One region of the Arthrobacter sp. Soil_C_60 genome, then DNA from elsewhere that is predicted to be linked to it. Evidence: riboswitches for the same ligand, from Rfam matches in the RefSeq annotation. Region 1 holds a riboswitch; each other region holds the start of a gene.
The links. Region 1 has a riboswitch for thiamine pyrophosphate ahead of thiD (bifunctional hydroxymethylpyrimidine kinase/phosphomethylpyrimidine kinase). Riboswitches for the same ligand answer to the same signal wherever they lie in the genome.

Region 2: linked by a shared signal. The riboswitch ahead of thiO (glycine oxidase ThiO) and the one ahead of thiD (bifunctional hydroxymethylpyrimidine kinase/phosphomethylpyrimidine kinase) in region 1 are both predicted to bind thiamine pyrophosphate.
Region 3: linked by a shared signal. The riboswitch ahead of AC3A4M_RS16965 (ECF transporter S component) and the one ahead of thiD (bifunctional hydroxymethylpyrimidine kinase/phosphomethylpyrimidine kinase) in region 1 are both predicted to bind thiamine pyrophosphate.
Region 4: linked by a shared signal. The riboswitch ahead of AC3A4M_RS13595 (3-oxoacyl-ACP reductase) and the one ahead of thiD (bifunctional hydroxymethylpyrimidine kinase/phosphomethylpyrimidine kinase) in region 1 are both predicted to bind thiamine pyrophosphate.

What each region holds. Positions count from the first base shown of each region.
Region 1 covers NZ_JBDGKM010000004.1:401,234-405,416, reverse strand. Annotated here, with positions in the region: gene AC3A4M_RS11610 (Rne/Rng family ribonuclease) at 1-2,078, shown strand, start outside; TPP riboswitch at 2,161-2,259, shown strand; gene thiD (bifunctional hydroxymethylpyrimidine kinase/phosphomethylpyrimidine kinase) at 2,327-3,802, shown strand; gene rplU (50S ribosomal protein L21) at 4,024-4,183, shown strand, end outside.
Region 2 covers NZ_JBDGKM010000001.1:440,320-444,502, forward strand. Annotated here, with positions in the region: gene AC3A4M_RS02185 (RNB domain-containing ribonuclease) at 1-398, opposite strand, end outside; gene AC3A4M_RS02190 (ferritin-like fold-containing protein) at 450-1,157, shown strand; gene thiE (thiamine phosphate synthase) at 1,190-1,831, opposite strand; TPP riboswitch at 1,938-2,072, shown strand; gene thiO (glycine oxidase ThiO) at 2,069-3,220, shown strand; gene thiS (sulfur carrier protein ThiS) at 3,217-3,453, shown strand; gene AC3A4M_RS02210 (thiazole synthase) at 3,457-4,183, shown strand, end outside.
Region 3 covers NZ_JBDGKM010000009.1:43,375-47,557, forward strand. Annotated here, with positions in the region: gene AC3A4M_RS16960 (ABC transporter ATP-binding protein) at 1-1,237, opposite strand, end outside; gene AC3A4M_RS16965 (ECF transporter S component) at 1,241-1,855, opposite strand; TPP riboswitch at 1,908-2,046, opposite strand; gene AC3A4M_RS16970 (DUF4235 domain-containing protein) at 2,158-2,418, shown strand; partial or broken gene mnhG (monovalent cation/H(+) antiporter subunit G) at 2,601-2,978, opposite strand; gene AC3A4M_RS16980 (MrpF/PhaF family protein) at 2,968-3,237, opposite strand; gene AC3A4M_RS16985 (Na+/H+ antiporter subunit E) at 3,249-3,815, opposite strand; gene AC3A4M_RS16990 (Na+/H+ antiporter subunit D) at 3,812-4,183, opposite strand, start outside.
Region 4 covers NZ_JBDGKM010000006.1:45,315-49,497, forward strand. Annotated here, with positions in the region: gene AC3A4M_RS13580 (dihydrolipoyl dehydrogenase family protein) at 163-1,560, shown strand; gene AC3A4M_RS13585 (hypothetical protein) at 1,609-2,007, opposite strand; gene AC3A4M_RS13590 (hypothetical protein) at 2,179-2,523, shown strand; TPP riboswitch at 2,595-2,689, shown strand; gene AC3A4M_RS13595 (3-oxoacyl-ACP reductase) at 2,741-3,505, shown strand; gene AC3A4M_RS13600 (LLM class flavin-dependent oxidoreductase) at 3,505-4,183, shown strand, end outside.

The DNA.
Region 1 (4,183 bases):
CGCGCGAAACCGGCCGGCGGCGCCAGGTCATCACCGAGGCAGAGTTCCTGGCACGTCGTGAATCTGTGGACCGCCAGATGATAGTCCGCCAGCGCGATGACAGGATCCAGATCGGCGTCCTCGAAGACGGCGTGCTGGCCGAGCATTTCGTGTCCAAGACGCAGCAGGACTCCCTGATCGGCAACGTCTACGTCGGCAAGGTCCAGAACGTGCTGCCCAGCATGGAAGCGGCGTTCGTTGACATCGGGCGCGGCCGCAATGCCGTGCTGTACGCCGGCGAGGTCAACTGGGAAGCCGCGCATCTGGAGGGCCAGCCCCGCCGGATCGAGAACGCGCTGAAGTCCGGCGACTCGGTGCTCGTCCAGGTCACCAAGGACCCGGTAGGCCACAAGGGTGCACGCCTGACCAGCCAGATCTCGCTGCCCGGACGCTTCCTCGTCTACGTGCCGGGCGGATCCATGACCGGCATCTCCCGGAAGCTGCCTGACGTGGAGCGCAACCGGCTCAAGAAGATCCTGAAGGAACACGTTCCCGAGGGCGCCGGCGTCATTGTCCGCACCGCGGCCGAAGGCGCCAGCGAAGAAGAGTTGATGAACGACATCAACCGGCTTCGTGCGCAGTGGGAAGGGATCGAACGAAAGTCGACCTCCAATAAGACCCTGCCGCCTGAACTGCTCTACGCCGAGCCTGACCTGACCATCAAGGTGGTCCGCGATGTCTTCAACGAGGACTTCTCGAAGCTCATCGTGTCCGGTGAAGAGGCCTGGGACACCATCGAGGCCTACGTGACCTATGTGGCACCGGACCTCGTGGACCGGCTGGAGAAGTGGACCGGCGCCGAGGACATCTTCGCGGCCAACAGGATCGACGAGCAGATCCACAAGGCCCTCGAACGCAAGGTCTTCCTACCCTCGGGCGGCTCGCTGGTCATCGACCGCACCGAAGCCATGACCGTGGTTGACGTCAACACTGGCAAGTTCACCGGCTCCGGCGGCAACCTCGAAGAGACCGTTACCAAGAACAATCTGGAAGCGGCCGAAGAGGTAGTCCGGCAGCTGCGCCTGCGCGACATCGGCGGCATCATCGTCATCGACTTCATCGACATGGTGCTCGAGGCCAACCGCGATCTGGTGCTGCGCCGCCTGGTGGAATGCCTGGGCCGCGACCGGACCAAGCACCAGGTAGCCGAAGTGACGTCCCTGGGCCTGGTCCAGATGACCCGCAAGCGGATGGGTACCGGACTGCTCGAGGTCTTCGGCGAGAACTGCGAGCATTGCGGCGGCCGCGGCGTCGTCACCCATGACGAACCGCTGGAGCACCGCCGTGCCGCGGTTGCTGCCGAGCATCATCAGCACCTTGTCCGCGCCGAAAAGCCGGGGCGGCCGGAGAAGCCGTCCCGAAGCGAAAAGCGCCGGAGCAAGAGCCAGAACAACCAGGGCAGTGCGCCCTCCGCTCCCGACGCGGTTGTAGAACCGGAGCATGAGGACGACGCCGAGCGGCAAGCCAAGGCGCAGGCGGCCCGTGCCGCACTGGCGTCCATCGCCGCGGCGACCCACGCAGCCCACGAGGCAGAGGAACACGAGGCTGCGCTCAAGTCAGAACCGGCTGCGCGCAAGGCAGAACCGGACGCCGCCCCCGAGGCTCCGGTCTTGACCATCAACGGCGAAAAGGTTGTGCTGCCCCGTGCCGAGCACAGTCCGGTGGCGGCCAGTGAGGAGCCGGCCCTGACTCTGGCGAGCCTGACGGATGCCTTCAACAAGGTAAGTCCGGAGATCGTCACGAAACCAGAGCCGGAACCGGAGGCAAAGCCTGAGGCGGCGGCGCCGCCGGAGCGCCGCGGCCGCCGTCGTCGTGCCGCAAGCAGTCCCCAGGGAGCCGCGAATCAGGCACCCATTGAGCAGCGGGACGGCATGGAGCAGTCCGCGAAGGCTGCCCCGGAGGTTCGGCCGGTCTCCGGATCGGGCGGCGCCGATGCGTCGGCGGACCGTGATGAAGCGGCGGCTAAGCCGGAGGCTGAGAAGAAGACTCCGGTGCAGCCGGTGATTCTGGGAGTCGGAGTTCCTGCGTCGGAACTCTGATCCAGCACTGAGCAATTCCTGCTAATGAATCAGGGGCGGTCCTTTCATGTCGAAAGGACCGCCCCTGATGCATTAGGCTGGCAGCAGTGACACGGGGTGCCGGCGACTAGCCGGCTGAGATTTGAGACCCGTTGAACCTGAACCAGTTAGGACTGGCGGAGGGATGTCGCTGCAGTCTTCGGGCCACTGGCTGGCCAGCTGTGGAATTCTGCCGTGCACGTTCCGCCCTGAGCAGCAACGGAGCAGCCATGACCATTCGAACTACCCCCAGGGTTTTAAGCATTGCGGGGACCGATCCGACCGGCGGCGCCGGGATCCAGGCAGACCTGAAGAGCATCGCAGCGAACGGCGGCTACGGTATGGCCGCAGTGACCGCACTGGTAGCCCAGAACACCCAGGGTGTCCGCTCCGTCCATGCACCGCCGCCAACTTTCCTCGCCGAGCAGCTGGCCGCGGTCAGCGACGACGTCTGCATCGATGCGGTGAAGATCGGCATGCTTGGTGACAGCGAGGTGATTGGAACGGTAGGCCGCTGGCTCGCTGAGGTGAGCCCCGCCGTCGTTGTTCTGGACCCGGTGATGGTGGCCACCAGCGGCGACCGACTGCTGGCAGCGGAAGCGGAGGAGGCGCTGCGCGGCTTGCTCAACCAAGCCCACCTCGTGACGCCGAACCTGCCGGAGCTGGCGGTGCTGCTCGGTGCCGAGACCGCCGCCGACTGGCAGGAGGCGCTGGCGCAGGGGCGGGAGCTCTCCCGCCGGCATGGCGTCATGGTTCTGGTCAAGGGCGGACACCTGCCCGCGGAGGACTGCCCCGATGCGCTGGTGGATGTGAACGGGCGGCTGGCGGGCGAGGTGGTTGAATTCCGCTCAGGCCGGGTGCGGACGAAAAACACGCATGGGACCGGCTGCTCGCTCTCGGCGGCGATGGCTACGGTGCAGGCACGGACGGGGGACTGGACGGAGTCGCTCAAAGAGGTGAAGGAGTGGCTGTTCGGCGCGCTGGTGCGCGCGGACGAGCTAGAGGTCGGGAAGGGCAGCGGGCCCATCCACCATTTCCACCAGCACACGCCGCGTCCGGCGGACCGGTTCAGCAGGGAAGCCTGGGAACGCACCGCAGACATCCGGGCGGAGATCATGGAACTGGATTTTGTGCGGTCGCTCGCGGCAGGAACCCTCAGCGAATCGCAGTTCGGTTACTACCTGGCCCAGGACGCGCGCTACCTTAATGGCTACTCGCGGGCACTGGCCCGTGCCAGCGCGCTGGCGCCCACCGAGCAGGAACAGCTGTTCTGGGCCAAGGGCGCACACAACTGCCTTGAAGTCGAGGCGCAGCTGCACCGCGAATGGCTCGCCGGGCGCAACATCGCGCCGGCACAAGGACCGGTCACCAAGGCCTACGTGGACCATCTGCTTGCCGTCAGCGCTGCGGGGAGCTACGCCGAGCTGGTGGCCGCCGTGGTGCCGTGCTACTGGCTGTATGCGCACGTCGGCAGCGAACTGTATGGCCGGTACATGTCCGCAGGAGCCTCCGGCCACCCGTACGGCGCGTGGATCGAGACCTATGCGGACGACGATTTCGCGGAGGCCACCCGGCAGGCCGTGGCAATCATGGACGCGGCTGCCCAGCAGATGCCGGAGCAGGAGCGCGAACGGATGATGGCCGCCTTCGAGCATTCGGCCCGCTACGAGCTCCACTTTTTCGATGCGCCAAGGCTCTATGCTTGAGCCACGGCCGGTGTGGGCGAGCTAACAGTGCAGTTCCGCGGCACGCCGCCCGGGCGCCATTTGCAGGAAATAGCGGAAATAGCGTAATCTTGATCTTCGGTGCGAACGCCTTCGAAGGGTAAATCCCGTAGGCGTCACTGCACAGTGCTGGCAGGCATCCTTTTACCGCCTGTATTCAAAGCGCATAACTGTATTAAACGTCGAGAGAAGTGAGTTCCCAAGTGGTGTACGCGATTGTCCGCGCAGGCGGCCGCCAAGAAAAGGTTTCCGTCGGAGACCTCGTAACCCTTGACCGCGTCCCCGGTGGAGCCGGTAGCACCTTCGAGCTGCCCGCGCTGCTCCTGGTCGATGGCGACAAGGTTACCTCTGCAGCTGATGAGC
Region 2 (4,183 bases), on a different contig from region 1:
GAGTCTTCGCTGATCACCGGCGGGTGCAACGGAATGCGTCCATCCGGAGCATAGATGGTCTGGCCGCGCCGTCGCGTCTCAGCGTCAAGTTCACCGCCGGGAGCAACAAAAGCGGGAACATCCGCGATGGCATACCAGAGCCGGTAGCCCCCGCCGTCGCGCTCGATGTACATCGCCTGGTCCAGGTCGGTGGAGCTTGGCGGATCGATGGTGACAAAGTCCAGCCCGGTTAGGTCCGCGGCTGGCATGGACTGTTCCGCCACGGCCTTCTCGGCTTCCGCAAGGACCGAAGGGCTGAACGCCGCGGGAAGTTCCAGCTCGGTGCGCAGTTCCTTCAGCACACGGGCGAGCAGATGCTGCGATTCATTAACTCTGGCGTCAACGTGTGAATACGGCACAGGCCCAGCCTATCGCCACAGCGCCGCAGGTGGGGCGTTAGGGTAGTGCTCATGAGCTCCGAAGGATCCTTCCCCGCTGATCGCCCGGCCACCAGCAACGGGACAGGAGCGGAACATCTGCAGCATGTCGTTGATCTGTATGGCGTCATGGCCTACGGCGAGCTGTCCGCCTTCGAGCGGTTCTCCTCGGACGCCCGGTTCTCGCCGACGTTGAAAGACCGCGCGGATCTCGGGCGCCTCGCAGTCGTCGAATTCGGGCACTTTGAACTTGTCAGCGCCGAGCTGGCGCGCCTTGGTGTCGACGTGCAGGTTGCCATGGCGCCTTTCCAGGCTTCGATCGACGCGTTCCACGAGCGGACGCGGCCCGGAGACTGGTATGAATCGTTGATGAAGGCCTACGTCACGGATGCCGTTTCGGGGGATTTCTACCGTGCGATCGCCGACCGGCTGGATCCCGAGACGCGCGCGCTGGTGTCCAGGATCAAGGAAAACGGGGACCAGCTGGCCTTGCTCACTAGTCGGCTGCGCAGGGCGCTGGAACATGACGAGCGGCTGGCCTCGAGGCTGGCCTTGTGGGGCCGGCGGCTGGTCGGCGAGGCGTTGACGCAGGCGCAGCGCATCGGGATCGAGCGGGCTTTCCTGGGCGCCCTGCTGGGACTGGACGAACCGGCCTCCCAGCAGGCGGTCACCGCGGAACTTTTCGCAGAACTGACCCGGAACCATTCCCGCCGGATGAACGCCCTGGGCCTGACCGCCTGAACGTTCACGCCACCAGCCGGCCGAACGCCGGGTTACAGGGGCGGCAGCGCGGACTTCAGCGCCCTGGCAGCCTCGGCCGGATCATCGGCATCGGTGACGGCGCGAACGACGACGACGCGTTTGGCCCCGGCCTCCGTTACCTGGCCGATGTTCTCCAGATCGATACCGCCAATGGCGAACCACGGCTTGCCTGAACCCGTCTGCGCCTGCTGGGCGGCAGTAAACTCCACCAGTTGAAGACCGACGGCGGCCCTGCCCGGCTTGGTAGGGGTGGCCCAGAGCGGCCCGGTGCAGAAATAGTCCAGGGCGTCATCGGCTAAGGCAGCTGATGCCTGTTCCGGAGTGTGGGTGGAGCGGCCGATGGCGGCAGCGGGCCCGAGCACGGACCGGGCCGCGGCCGGCGGAAGGTCCTGCTGACCGACGTGGAAGACCGGTGCCCCGGCCACTGCAGCCAGATCCGCCCTGTCGTTGACGGACCACGGCTTTGAGTGCCGGGCGGCAACGTCGGCGAGCACGCCGAGCAGCTCCAGCTCTTCGGCGGCATCGAGGGACTTGTCCCGCAACTGGATGATGTCCACACCGCCGGAGTAGGCAGCATCGAGGAACTGCTCGAAGTCCCCACGGTCGCGGCGCGCGTCGGTGCAAAGGTAAAGCTGGGCAGAGGAAAAATCCATACCTGCAACCATAATGGCAAACCGCGCAAGGAACTCCGCGGTGGCGGGACGCGGGCTTCGGCAGCAGAATGTGACGCCGGCGAAGCCGCAACTATGGCTACACTGGAGAAAACACTGCGGGAGCCTGAAAGGGCGGCACGTTCGGCAATTGCCGGCGGCCGACAGGCTGAGAGGGTGCCTGGCACCGACCGTCGAACCTGATCCGGGTCATGCCGGCGTAGGGAAGGAAGCTCAAAGTTGTCCAAACATGTTGCCGTCATCGGCGCGGGCATAGTGGGACTGGGTATCGCCGCAGAAGCCACCCGCCGCGGCCACCGTGTCACCGTCATCGATCCCGCTCCCGCCACGGGCGCCACGTACGCCGCCGCGGGCATGCTCGCCCCGGTCAGCGAACTGCACTACCAGGAAGAGCGGCTGCTGGCCCTGACCCGCGAGTCCGCCCGGCTTTACCCTGGGTTCGTTGCGGGGCTGGGGGAGACCGGCTACCAGGAAACCGGGACCTTGGTTGCCGCTTTCGACGCCGCGGACCGCACCGCGCTCGCAGACCTGAAACAGGCGCAGCTGGCCGAAGGACTCGAGGTCCACGAAATCACCAGCCGCGAGGCCCGGCGGCTCGAACCCAGCCTGGGCCCGGCCCTGACCGGTGCCTTCTACGCGCCGGGCGACCACCAAGTGGATCCACGGGCCCTTTCCACGGCGTTAGTGAAGATGCTGCGGAACTCAGGCGCCGCCGTCGTAAGTCAAAAGGCAGCCGGACTCATCACCGATGCTGGGGGCACAGTTGTTGGCGTGCAGTTAGCAGGCGGCGAGGTCATCGCGGCAGACGAAACGGTGGTCGCGAACGGGCTTGCGGCCGCCAACCTCTCCGGCCTGCCCGAGGGGCTGCGGCTGCCGCTGCGTCCGGTGTACGGGGACATTCTGCGGCTGCGCGTATCCACAGGCCTGCAACCGTTTCTCACCTCGACAATCCGTGGCATCGTTCGCGGGCACCCGGTTTATCTTGTTCCGCGCGAGGACGGCACGGTGGTGATCGGGGCCACCCAGCGCGAGGACGGGTCGGCGGATGTGTCAGCCGGCGGGGTGTACCAGTTGCTCCGCGACGCCCAGACGCTGGTGCCGGCCGTCGCGGAACTCGCGCTCGAAGAGATGACCTGCCGTGCTCGGCCGGGAACACCGGATAATGCGCCGTTGCTGGGACGGGTGGCGTCAGGGGCGGAGGACCTTCCGGGCTTGGTAGTTGCCACCGGATTCTTCCGCCACGGAGTGCTCCTGACGCCGGTCGCGGCCAGGATCTGCGCCGACCTCATCGAGGGTGTGCAAATCTCAGCCGAGCTACTGCAATTCAATCCCGACAGGTTCAGCAATATGACCAAGGAGAGTCACGCATGAAGATCACCGTCAACGGCAGTCCGTACACCTTGCCGACCGCGCCGACACTGCTCGAGCTGGTGGCCAGGACCACCGGCCGTGAATTGGCGGAGGACGGGCGGCCGGCCGACGGCGGACGGCTCGGTGTGGCTGTCGCGCTGAACGCGGAGGTAGCGCCGCGCGGCAGCTGGGCCCGGACCGTGCTCGCCGACGGCGACGGCGTAGAACTCGTGACCGCGGTACAGGGAGGCTGAATAATGGATGAACTGATGATCGACGGGGTAAGGCTCGGATCACGCCTAATCATGGGCACGGGCGGGGCGCCGAGCCTGGATGGTTTGGGCGAGGCGCTGCTGGCTTCCGGAACAGAACTCACCACGGTAGCGATGCGCCGCTACGCGGCCGGTACCGGTACTTCGGTCTTCGACCTGCTGGACCGCCATGGCATTCGCGTGCTGCCGAACACGGCGGGCTGCTACACGGCGCGGGAGGCGGTGATGACCGCCGAACTCGGGCGCGAAGCCCTGGAGACGAACTGGGTGAAACTCGAAGTCATCGCGGACGAAGAGACACTGCTGCCCGACGCGGTGGAACTTGTCGAGGCAACCGAGGCCTTGGTCAACCGCGGGTTCAAGGTCTTCGCCTACACCAATGACGACCCGGTGCTGGCCCGCCGGCTCGAGCTGCTGGGTGCTGCCGCCGTGATGCCGCTGGGTGCTCCGATCGGTACCGGGCTGGGAATCCTCAATCCGCACAACATCGAATTGATTGTCTCGCGCGCCGGGATTCCGGTGGTGCTGGACGCCGGTATCGGCACGGCGTCGGACGCTGCACTGGCCATGGAGCTTGGCTGCGACGCCGTCCTGCTCGCCACCGCCGTGACCAGGGCCCAGCATCCGGTCCGCATGGCCGAAGCCTTCAAACATGCGGTCATCGCCGGTAGGCTGGCGGCAACAGGTGGCCGGATTCCCAAACGGGAGCACG
Region 3 (4,183 bases), on a different contig from region 1:
CATCAACGCGGCGTCGCACCTCGTCCTCCGGAAGCCGGGCGACCCGCCGGGGACCGAATTCGAGTTCGTCGATCACCCGGTGGGTCAGGAACTGGTGTTCGGGTTCCTGGAAGACGGTGCCGATCCGGGTGACCAGCTCGGCGGATTTCCACTTGTGCACGGTGCCGGCCGCGCCCCGCTGGAGCTCCGGCGCGGCCTCAAGCCTGCCGCCCGCGGGGGTCAGCAGCCCGGCCAGGGTCAGCGCCAAGGTCGACTTACCGGCGCCGTTGGGGCCGGTAATACTCAACGCCTCGCCCGCCGCCAGTTCCAGCGAGACCTTATTGACTACCGGCCCGGCCCGCCGGGTCCGGGCAATGGACAGCTCCGCCGCCCGGAGCAGGCCCGTACCCTGCGTGTTGTGGCCGCCGCCGCTGCCGTGGCCACCGCCGGTGGCCCCGGGCGTGTGCAGTTGAGGAGTGTAACCGGGAACCCAGACACCGGCTTCGATCAGGCGTTCCCTGGTACTTGCGGCATTGAGCACCTCCGTCGGCGGACCGTCGGCGAGAACTCCGCCGCCGGCAGCCAGTACGATGACCCGGTCCACCACGTCCGCCCAGACGGCCACGCGGTGTTCCACCACAATCAGGGTGGCGCCGGTGCGCTCAAGCACTCCGACCACCGCGTCCCGGACCTCCAGCACCCCGTCCGGATCCAGGTTTGCCGTGGGCTCGTCCAGCAACAGGACACCGGGCCGCATGGCCAGGACCGATGCCAGCGCAAGCCGCTGTTTCTGCCCGCCGGAGAGCGCCGTAGTGGCATGGCCCAGCGGGACCTCGAGGCCCACATCGGCGAGGCTTTCGCGCACGCGCGCCCAGATTTCGTCCCGAGGCAGGGCCATGTTCTCTGCGCCGAAGGCGACTTCGTCCCCCACGCGCGCCATGACCACCTGGGACTCCGGGTCCTGGAGCACTAGTCCCGTCCGGCCGCGGGACTGGACGGGGTGCCTGCCGTCGACGGTCAGGCGGCCCGCTTCGTCGCCTTCGCCGTCGTCGCCCAGTACCCCTGCAATGGCATGCAGCAGCGTGGATTTGCCGGCACCGGAGGCACCGAGCAGCAGCACGCGCTCCCCCGGTTCGATCCCGAAGCTCACGTCGCTGACCGCCGGATCCTTGCGGCCGGCATGGCGCCAGCCGTATCCCTCTGCGGTGACAGCGGCCGGGCGGCCGCGCTCCGCCGTCGTACTTTGAGTGTTTACCATGGCCTATACGTCAGCCGTCCGGCCGGCGGCAAAGGATGAGAGCGCGCCCGTCTTGGCCAGTCCCCTCATCGCCAGCCAGGGCAGCAGTCCGGCGATGACCACGCCGGAAATGGCGGCGAACAGCGTGTACCAGAGCTTCCAGTCGGTTGCCCATTCCACGTTCCACATAAAGTTCTCACCGATGGCCAGCGCCAGGCCGGCGCCCAGCCCGGCCAGCAGCGACACGCCGAGGTTGAACTTTTTGTAGAGGAAGAGCAGGAAGACCAGTTCCGCCCCCACGCCCTGGATCAGGCCGGACAGAAGCACCGTGAGGCCGAACTGCGTGCCCAGCAGGCTCGACACCGCGGCCGCGAGGACCTCGCAGTAGATCGCCGCGCCGGGCTTGCGGATGAGCAGCCCGCCCAGGACCCCGGCCGTGAGCCAGCCGCCGGCGTAGAGCCCGCCGGCCGGCGGGAAGGCCGCGGTCAGCACCGCAATGCCGGAATAGCCGGCGGACCAGGCCCAGAAGATGACCCCGATGGCCACGCCGATCACGGACGCGACCACAATATCGACAACGCGCCAGGTGTAACGGGGTTTGCGCGCAGATGCGTGCGCGGAAGGTGTAACGGTGTTCATGGAAAATCCTCCTGGGGTTCAGGAGGGGAGGGCAACCCGGCCTTTCCGGGCACACCCTGAGATCTCGACTCCCTTCGCCGGTACTAACCGGAGCAGGTTCGAGGGTCTGCGGCTGTCCGCACTCTCAGCGTCCCGACCCGGTACGGCTGCTTGCCGTGGTTACCGTGACGGACGCTCCCCTGTCGTCATGTGTGCTTTTTCAAGCGTCTTCCAGTGTACTACTGACGACGGCGGGTGGCAGCCGACCCGGAAAACGCTAGGCTGGGTGGCAGATGACGTTCTCCAACGAAGGGCAGTGGCAAATGAGTACGGTTTTGAAACTTCTGGGTACGTTGGTGAGCATTGCGGCTGGCCTGGCCGGCGCCAAGCTCATCGACATCCTGTGGAAGGCCGTTACCGGGGAGGACTCCCCTAAGCATGACGACGACATGGAAAACAGCCTGCGCGCCACCCTCGCTTTTGCCGCGATTTCCGGTACGGTCAGCGCCATCATCCGCGTGCTGTCCCAGCGCGGAACCATGCAGGCAGTCAACCGCTTCAACCGGACCCGGGACATGGTCTAGCCCCTGGGCAAGTTTCAGGATTCGCGGCGGCGTTTGGCGGAAGCCTTCGCCGCCGCTTCCTTTGGCTCCTTGCTACGCAGCGCGCCCTTCAGCTTTCCTACAGGCTTTTCCTCAATGTTCCCGCCGACGTCCAGTTCTGCCGCCAACTCGGGATCGGCAGCCAGGGCCGCCTCTTCCGCGGCATCCGCCTTCCGGCGTTCGGCTTCTTCCGCCGCGGCTTTCTGGACCACGGCATCCAGGTCGTCCACGCTCAGTGTTTCCCGGTGCAGGTGCTTGGTGCGGTAGCCGGCACGGCCTACCATATGCGCCGAGACCGGAACCGTCAGCAGCTGGAACAGCCAGGCGATAATCAGCACCGGTACCGCTGCCCAGCTGCGGAGCTGGAGGGCCAGACCGATCAGCAGCAGCAGCAGCCCGAAAACCTGGGGCTTGGTGCCTGCGTGCATCCGCGAGAGCAGGTCCGGAAACCGGAGCAGCCCGATAGCGGCGGCCAGGGACATCAGCGCCCCGAGGACCAGGCAGAGTCCGGCAACAATTTCCAGCACAAGATCAGTGTTCATGGGTCCGCCTATCGATGACGAAGCGGGCTACCGTGACCGAACCGATGAAGCCAATCAGGGAAATGATGATCACCAAGGTCAGATTGGCCTGATGCTTCCGGACGGCCATGTCCGCTATCAAGCCCGCGCAGACGATGGCCAGCAAAACGTCGATAGCGATCACACGGTCCAGGATCGAGGGACCTTTGACAATCCGGGAGATCGCGACGGCGGCGGAGAAGGCCAGGACGACAGTGACGATCACCAGCACAACTTCCATGAATGGACTGTTCAACTGGTTCCTCCGTTCCGTCGGTTTGCTGCCTCCGCTTTGACCATCGCGACTTCCTCTTTACTGCCGATGGCCCGGATCAGCCCGGCCTCGATCCTGCGGACCTGTTCGCGGAACCGGTCCGCCTTGTCCGGGTCCGGAATGTCCAGCACGTGCAGGTACAGCGTCGACGTGGACCGGTCCACGTCCACCACGAGGCTCCCGGGAATCAGCGAAATTGTATGGCCGGTGGCGGTGACCAGCAGGTCCGAATGGCTGCGCAGTTGGACGGCCACCACCCCGTTCATCGTGCGCGGGCCACGGGTGAGAGCAATCCAGAAGACCTCGAAGCTGGCCTTGGCCACGTTCACCAGGAACGATGCCACGAACAGGGCCGCCGCCCACAGATTCAGCCGTCCGGCCAGTTCTACCGGCGGCAGGTAGAAGATATTGACGACGGCGAGGGCGATGAGCAGTCCGAAAATCAGGTTGCCGGCGCTGAAGTCCTGCCAGAGGGCTCCCCAGAGGATGACCAGCCAGACCAGCAGCGGTATTTCGACGAGCAGCGGAATCCGGGAACGCGTCATTGCTCAACCCCCTGCGCCGCGCCGGGGCCAAGAACGGCCTCGATGTAGGGGGTGCGCTCAAGCATGGCCCGGGCGCCCTGGTCGCTCAGCTGGAACAGCGGGCCGGCGAAGACGGTCAGTGCCACCCCGAGTGCCACCAGGCCCATGGTGGCCCCGACCATGCTCTTGGGCAGCAGGTGGATGGTCCCCCTGCCGGAGAACCGGCCGGTGGGCTTGTCCGTCACGTACTTGGAAGTGCGCAGCGTGGAACCGTCCGGCTTGCTGGCCAGCAGCACGGGGTCCGGGTGCTCGGCGTCCTCCGGAGTCCGCCAGAAGGCCCTGTTCCAGACGCGGGCCATGGCCATCAGGGTCAGCAGGGAGGTGACGAC
Region 4 (4,183 bases), on a different contig from region 1:
GTGGGGCTCCTGGCCGTTGCTCCGTCCCGCGTGGTTGCCGGACGACGGATTCCCAGCGTAGGTAGCTGCTAAGCAACCTGTCCATACCCCTGCTGGAAGGCGACCCGCGTAGGATCGACCCGAGGGCGGCACCGCCCGGCGGCACACTTCAGGAGGACCATCATGGACATTGAAGAAGTCGACCTACTGGTCATCGGCGGCGGCAAGGCGGGCAAATCCCTGGCCATGGACCGGGCCAAGGCCGGGCAGAAAGTAGCCATGGTTGAACGCAGCATGATCGGCGGCACCTGCATTAATGTGGCCTGCATTCCCACGAAGACCCTCATCAACAGCGGCCGGGTACTGGAGACCGTCCGGCGTGCGGCCGAGTTCGGTATTTCCGGCGTCGAAGATCCGCGGATGGATCTGGCCCTGCTGCGGCACCGCAAGGATGACGTCGTCGGCACCATGGTCAAGGGACAGCTCGGCAGTTTCACCGATTCCGGGATGGACTTCATCCTGGGCGAAGCGAAATTTACCGGGCCCAGAACCGTACACGTGGACCTTAACGACGGCGGCACCCGCGTCCTGCGCGGCACCGACGTCGTGATCAATCTCGGCACCGAGCCGGCGCTGCCTCCGATTGCGGGGCTGGCGGAGGCCCGGGTGCAGACCAGCAATACCATGCTCGAGCTTGAGTCGTTGCCGGAGAGCATTGTCATCCTCGGCGGCGGTTACATCGGCTGTGAATTCGCGGACCTGCTCAACACCATCGGCGTCAATGTAACGATCGTCCAGCGCGGGAACCAGTTGCTGGGCCGCGAGGATGCAGACGTGTCCGCCGCGGTCAAGAAAGCCTTTATCGACGCCGGCATCACCGTCCGCCTCGGCGCCGCAGCCGAGAAAATCCAGCGCGCTGCAGACGGCACGGTCAGCGTGACCCTTGACGATGGCGAAACGATCAGCGCGGAGGACGTCCTGGTGGCGCTCGGCAGGAAACCCATGACCGACGGCGCCAATCTGGAAGCCGCCGGCGTGATCCTGGACGACCGCGGCTTCATCGAGGTCGACCAGCAGTTGCGGGCGGCCGACGGCGTCTGGGCTGCCGGCGATGCTGCCGGGACCCCGCAGTTCACGCACGCTTCCTACGACGACTACCGCATCCTCAAGGCCAATCTGGCCGCCCGGCATGGCGACGGCGAGGCCCGCACCACCGAGGGACGGCTCATTCCCTACACGGTCTTCATCACGCCCGAACTGGGCCGGGTCGGCCTGACTGAGCAGCAGGCCCGCTACGCCGGCCACGATGTCCGCATCGCCAAGATGCCGGTTGCCGCCATTCCGCGCGCCCGTACACTCGGCCAGACCGAAGGCGTGTGGAAGGCCGTGCTGGACCGGAAGACCGGCAGGATTCTGGGCGTGGCGCTACTGGGCACCGAGGCCAGCGAAGCCACCGCCGTGGTCCAGATGGCCATGCTGGCGGGGCTGGAATTCACGGCGGTGCGGGACGCCGTCATCACCCATCCGACCATTGCCGAAGGACTGAATCTGCTCTTCACTCCGGCTTACCTGGAGGATTGAGCCACCCGGGACGGCAGCCACGCAGGGCAGCCCTTTGACGTGGCGCGTTTAGCCTTGCTGACGCTCCCGGAAGAAATCGTCCTCCCGGCCGTGCCGCAGCGCCTGGTCCCATTCGGCGATCAATTCGCCGAGGTTCCCTTGCTCTTCGGCGGCAATAAACAGTGCCATGTCCTGATTGGCTGTATCCCTGCGGGTGACGGCCCAGATCTCCTCGTACCGGCCGGCACGCCCGGCTTCCCGCAGCACGATCCGGAACCGGCGGCTGTACTCCCGTTCCTCCGGCCGGCCGAAGCGCTCTGACTTCAGGTACACAAACGCCAACACCGCAACCACCGCTCCACCGAACACTACGGTTCCAACCAGCGCGATCCCGTCCGGCAGCAGGAGGGTGAGGACCCACCAGAGCAGGCCCAGGAAAACCATCAATGCCCCAAGGACGATGATCACCGCTCCAGATTAGCCTTCCAAACGGGGACCGCGGCGACGGGGAACGATGCCCGGCTGCCTAGCACCGCCGCATCCCTCAGATTGAGGGTGTCGGCGCTCCCGGGCCGGGCCTACCATGAGCCCTACACCGGCTCGCATGAGCTCCCCGCAGCAGCAAAAGAAGGATCTGTCATGGAATGTATTACCTGGTTTGTGCCTATCCTGCCCGGGAAGCTTGAGGCGTGGAGGGCTTTCGTGGAGGAGATCAACGGTCCGCGGAAGGACGATTTCGCCCAGTCCCGGCAGCGCCTCGGGGCCAGCCGTGAAGTGATCGGCCTGGTCCAGAGTCCCGAAGGAGACTTTGCCGCTTTGTTCCACGAGGGCGAGAGCGTCTCCGCGGGGTTCAGCAAGCTGGCTGCCTCCGAAGACCCCTTCGACGTCTGGTTCAAGGACAAGATTCTGGAGCTCCATGGGGTCACCAAGGAAATGCTGGCTCAGGGACCGCCTTCTCAAGTGGTGATGGACTACCGGGCGTAACGGCGCGGAGCTTCATGGACCGTCTGGAGGCGGCGTTGCTGCAGTAGCCGGCTCCGGCAGGTAGACTCGCAGGCAGTGACACGGGGTGCCCCCTTGAGGGGCTGAGAGCAAACCCGTTGAACCTGATCTAGTTCGTACTAGCGAAGGGATGTCATGCAGCGGCTGCCGTGCGGTGCGTTGCACCATCTTTTCGCCTTATTCAAGGTGGAGAACCTCAATGCAGCTCGCAGCACAGACCGTACTGGTAACCGGCGGCGGCCGTGGCCTCGGCGCCCGGATCGTCGCAGCCTTCGCGGAAGCCGGCGCCCGGGTAGTCATCAATTACCGCAACAGCGGTTCGGCCGCGGAGGAGCTGGCCGCCAAGTTCGGGCCGGAGCAGGCCGTGGCTCTGCAGTCGGACGTCACCGATGCCGGGCAGGTGGCGGAGCTGTTCAGCCGTGCCGAAGCCCATTTCGGTGGCGCAGTGACCACGGTGGTCAACAACGCGCTGGCGGATTTCTCGTTCAACGGGGATGCCCGCTCCAGCGCCTCCGATATTTCCTGGTCCGAGTTCGAGACCCAGTTCTCCGGCAGCGTGCGTGGCGCGCTGAACACCGCGCAGCAGGCACTTCCCGGCATGCGCGGCCACCGATTTGGCCGGATCATCAACATCGGCACCAACCTCTTCCAGAATCCGGTAGTTCCCTACCACGACTACACCGCGGCCAAGGCGGCCCTGCTCTCGCTGACCCGGACGCTGGCGGCGGATCTGGGCCAGCACAACGTCACCGTCAACATGGTCTCCGGCGGATTGCTCCGCACCACCGACGCCAGCGCTGCCACACCGGATGAAGTCTTCGAGCTGATCGCCGCCTCCACTCCGCTGCGCAGAGTAACGACGCCGGAAGAACTGGCCGACGCGGTACTGTTCTTCGCGTCGCCCTGGGCCCGCTCGGTGACCGGGCAGAACCTGATGGTCGACGGCGGACTGGTGATGAGCTAGTGGCGGCGCGGCAACTGCACTTCAACGCGTTCCTGTTCGGCTGCGGCCACCACAACGCCGCCTGGCGTCGGCCGCAGTCGCCCATCGAGCAGCTCGGCGACATCGCCTTCTACGAGCGGCTGGCCCAAACCGCGGAGCGGGGCCTGTTCGACGCCGTCTTCTTCGCGGACGGACACTCGGCGGGCAACGTCGGCGCAGGGCCGCTCTGGCATCTGGAACCCCTCACCGCCCTGTCGGCCATGGCCCGGGCCACCAGCAGGATCGGCCTGGTCAGCACGGTTTCGGCCACCTTCTACACACCGTTCCATGCCGCCCGCATGCTGGCCTCCATGGACCACATCAGCGCCGGGCGCATCGGCTGGAATGTCGTCACGTCGATGTTCGACGCCGAGGCACGCAACCACGGTATGGCGGCCATGCCCGGGCATCAGGAACGTTATGAACGCGCCGCCGAGTTCATCGACGTCGCCCTCAGGTTGTGGGATTCCTGGTCCGACGACGCGCTCGTCCTCGACCGCCAGGGCTGCTACGCGGATCCGGCCGAAGTCCAGCCGCTCCACCATTCCGGACGGCACTTTCTGGTGGACGGCCCGCTCACCGTCCCGCGCTCCCCGCAGGGTCGGCCGGTGCTGTTCCAGGCCGGCGCCTCGGAGCAGGGACGCGACCTCGCCGCCCGTT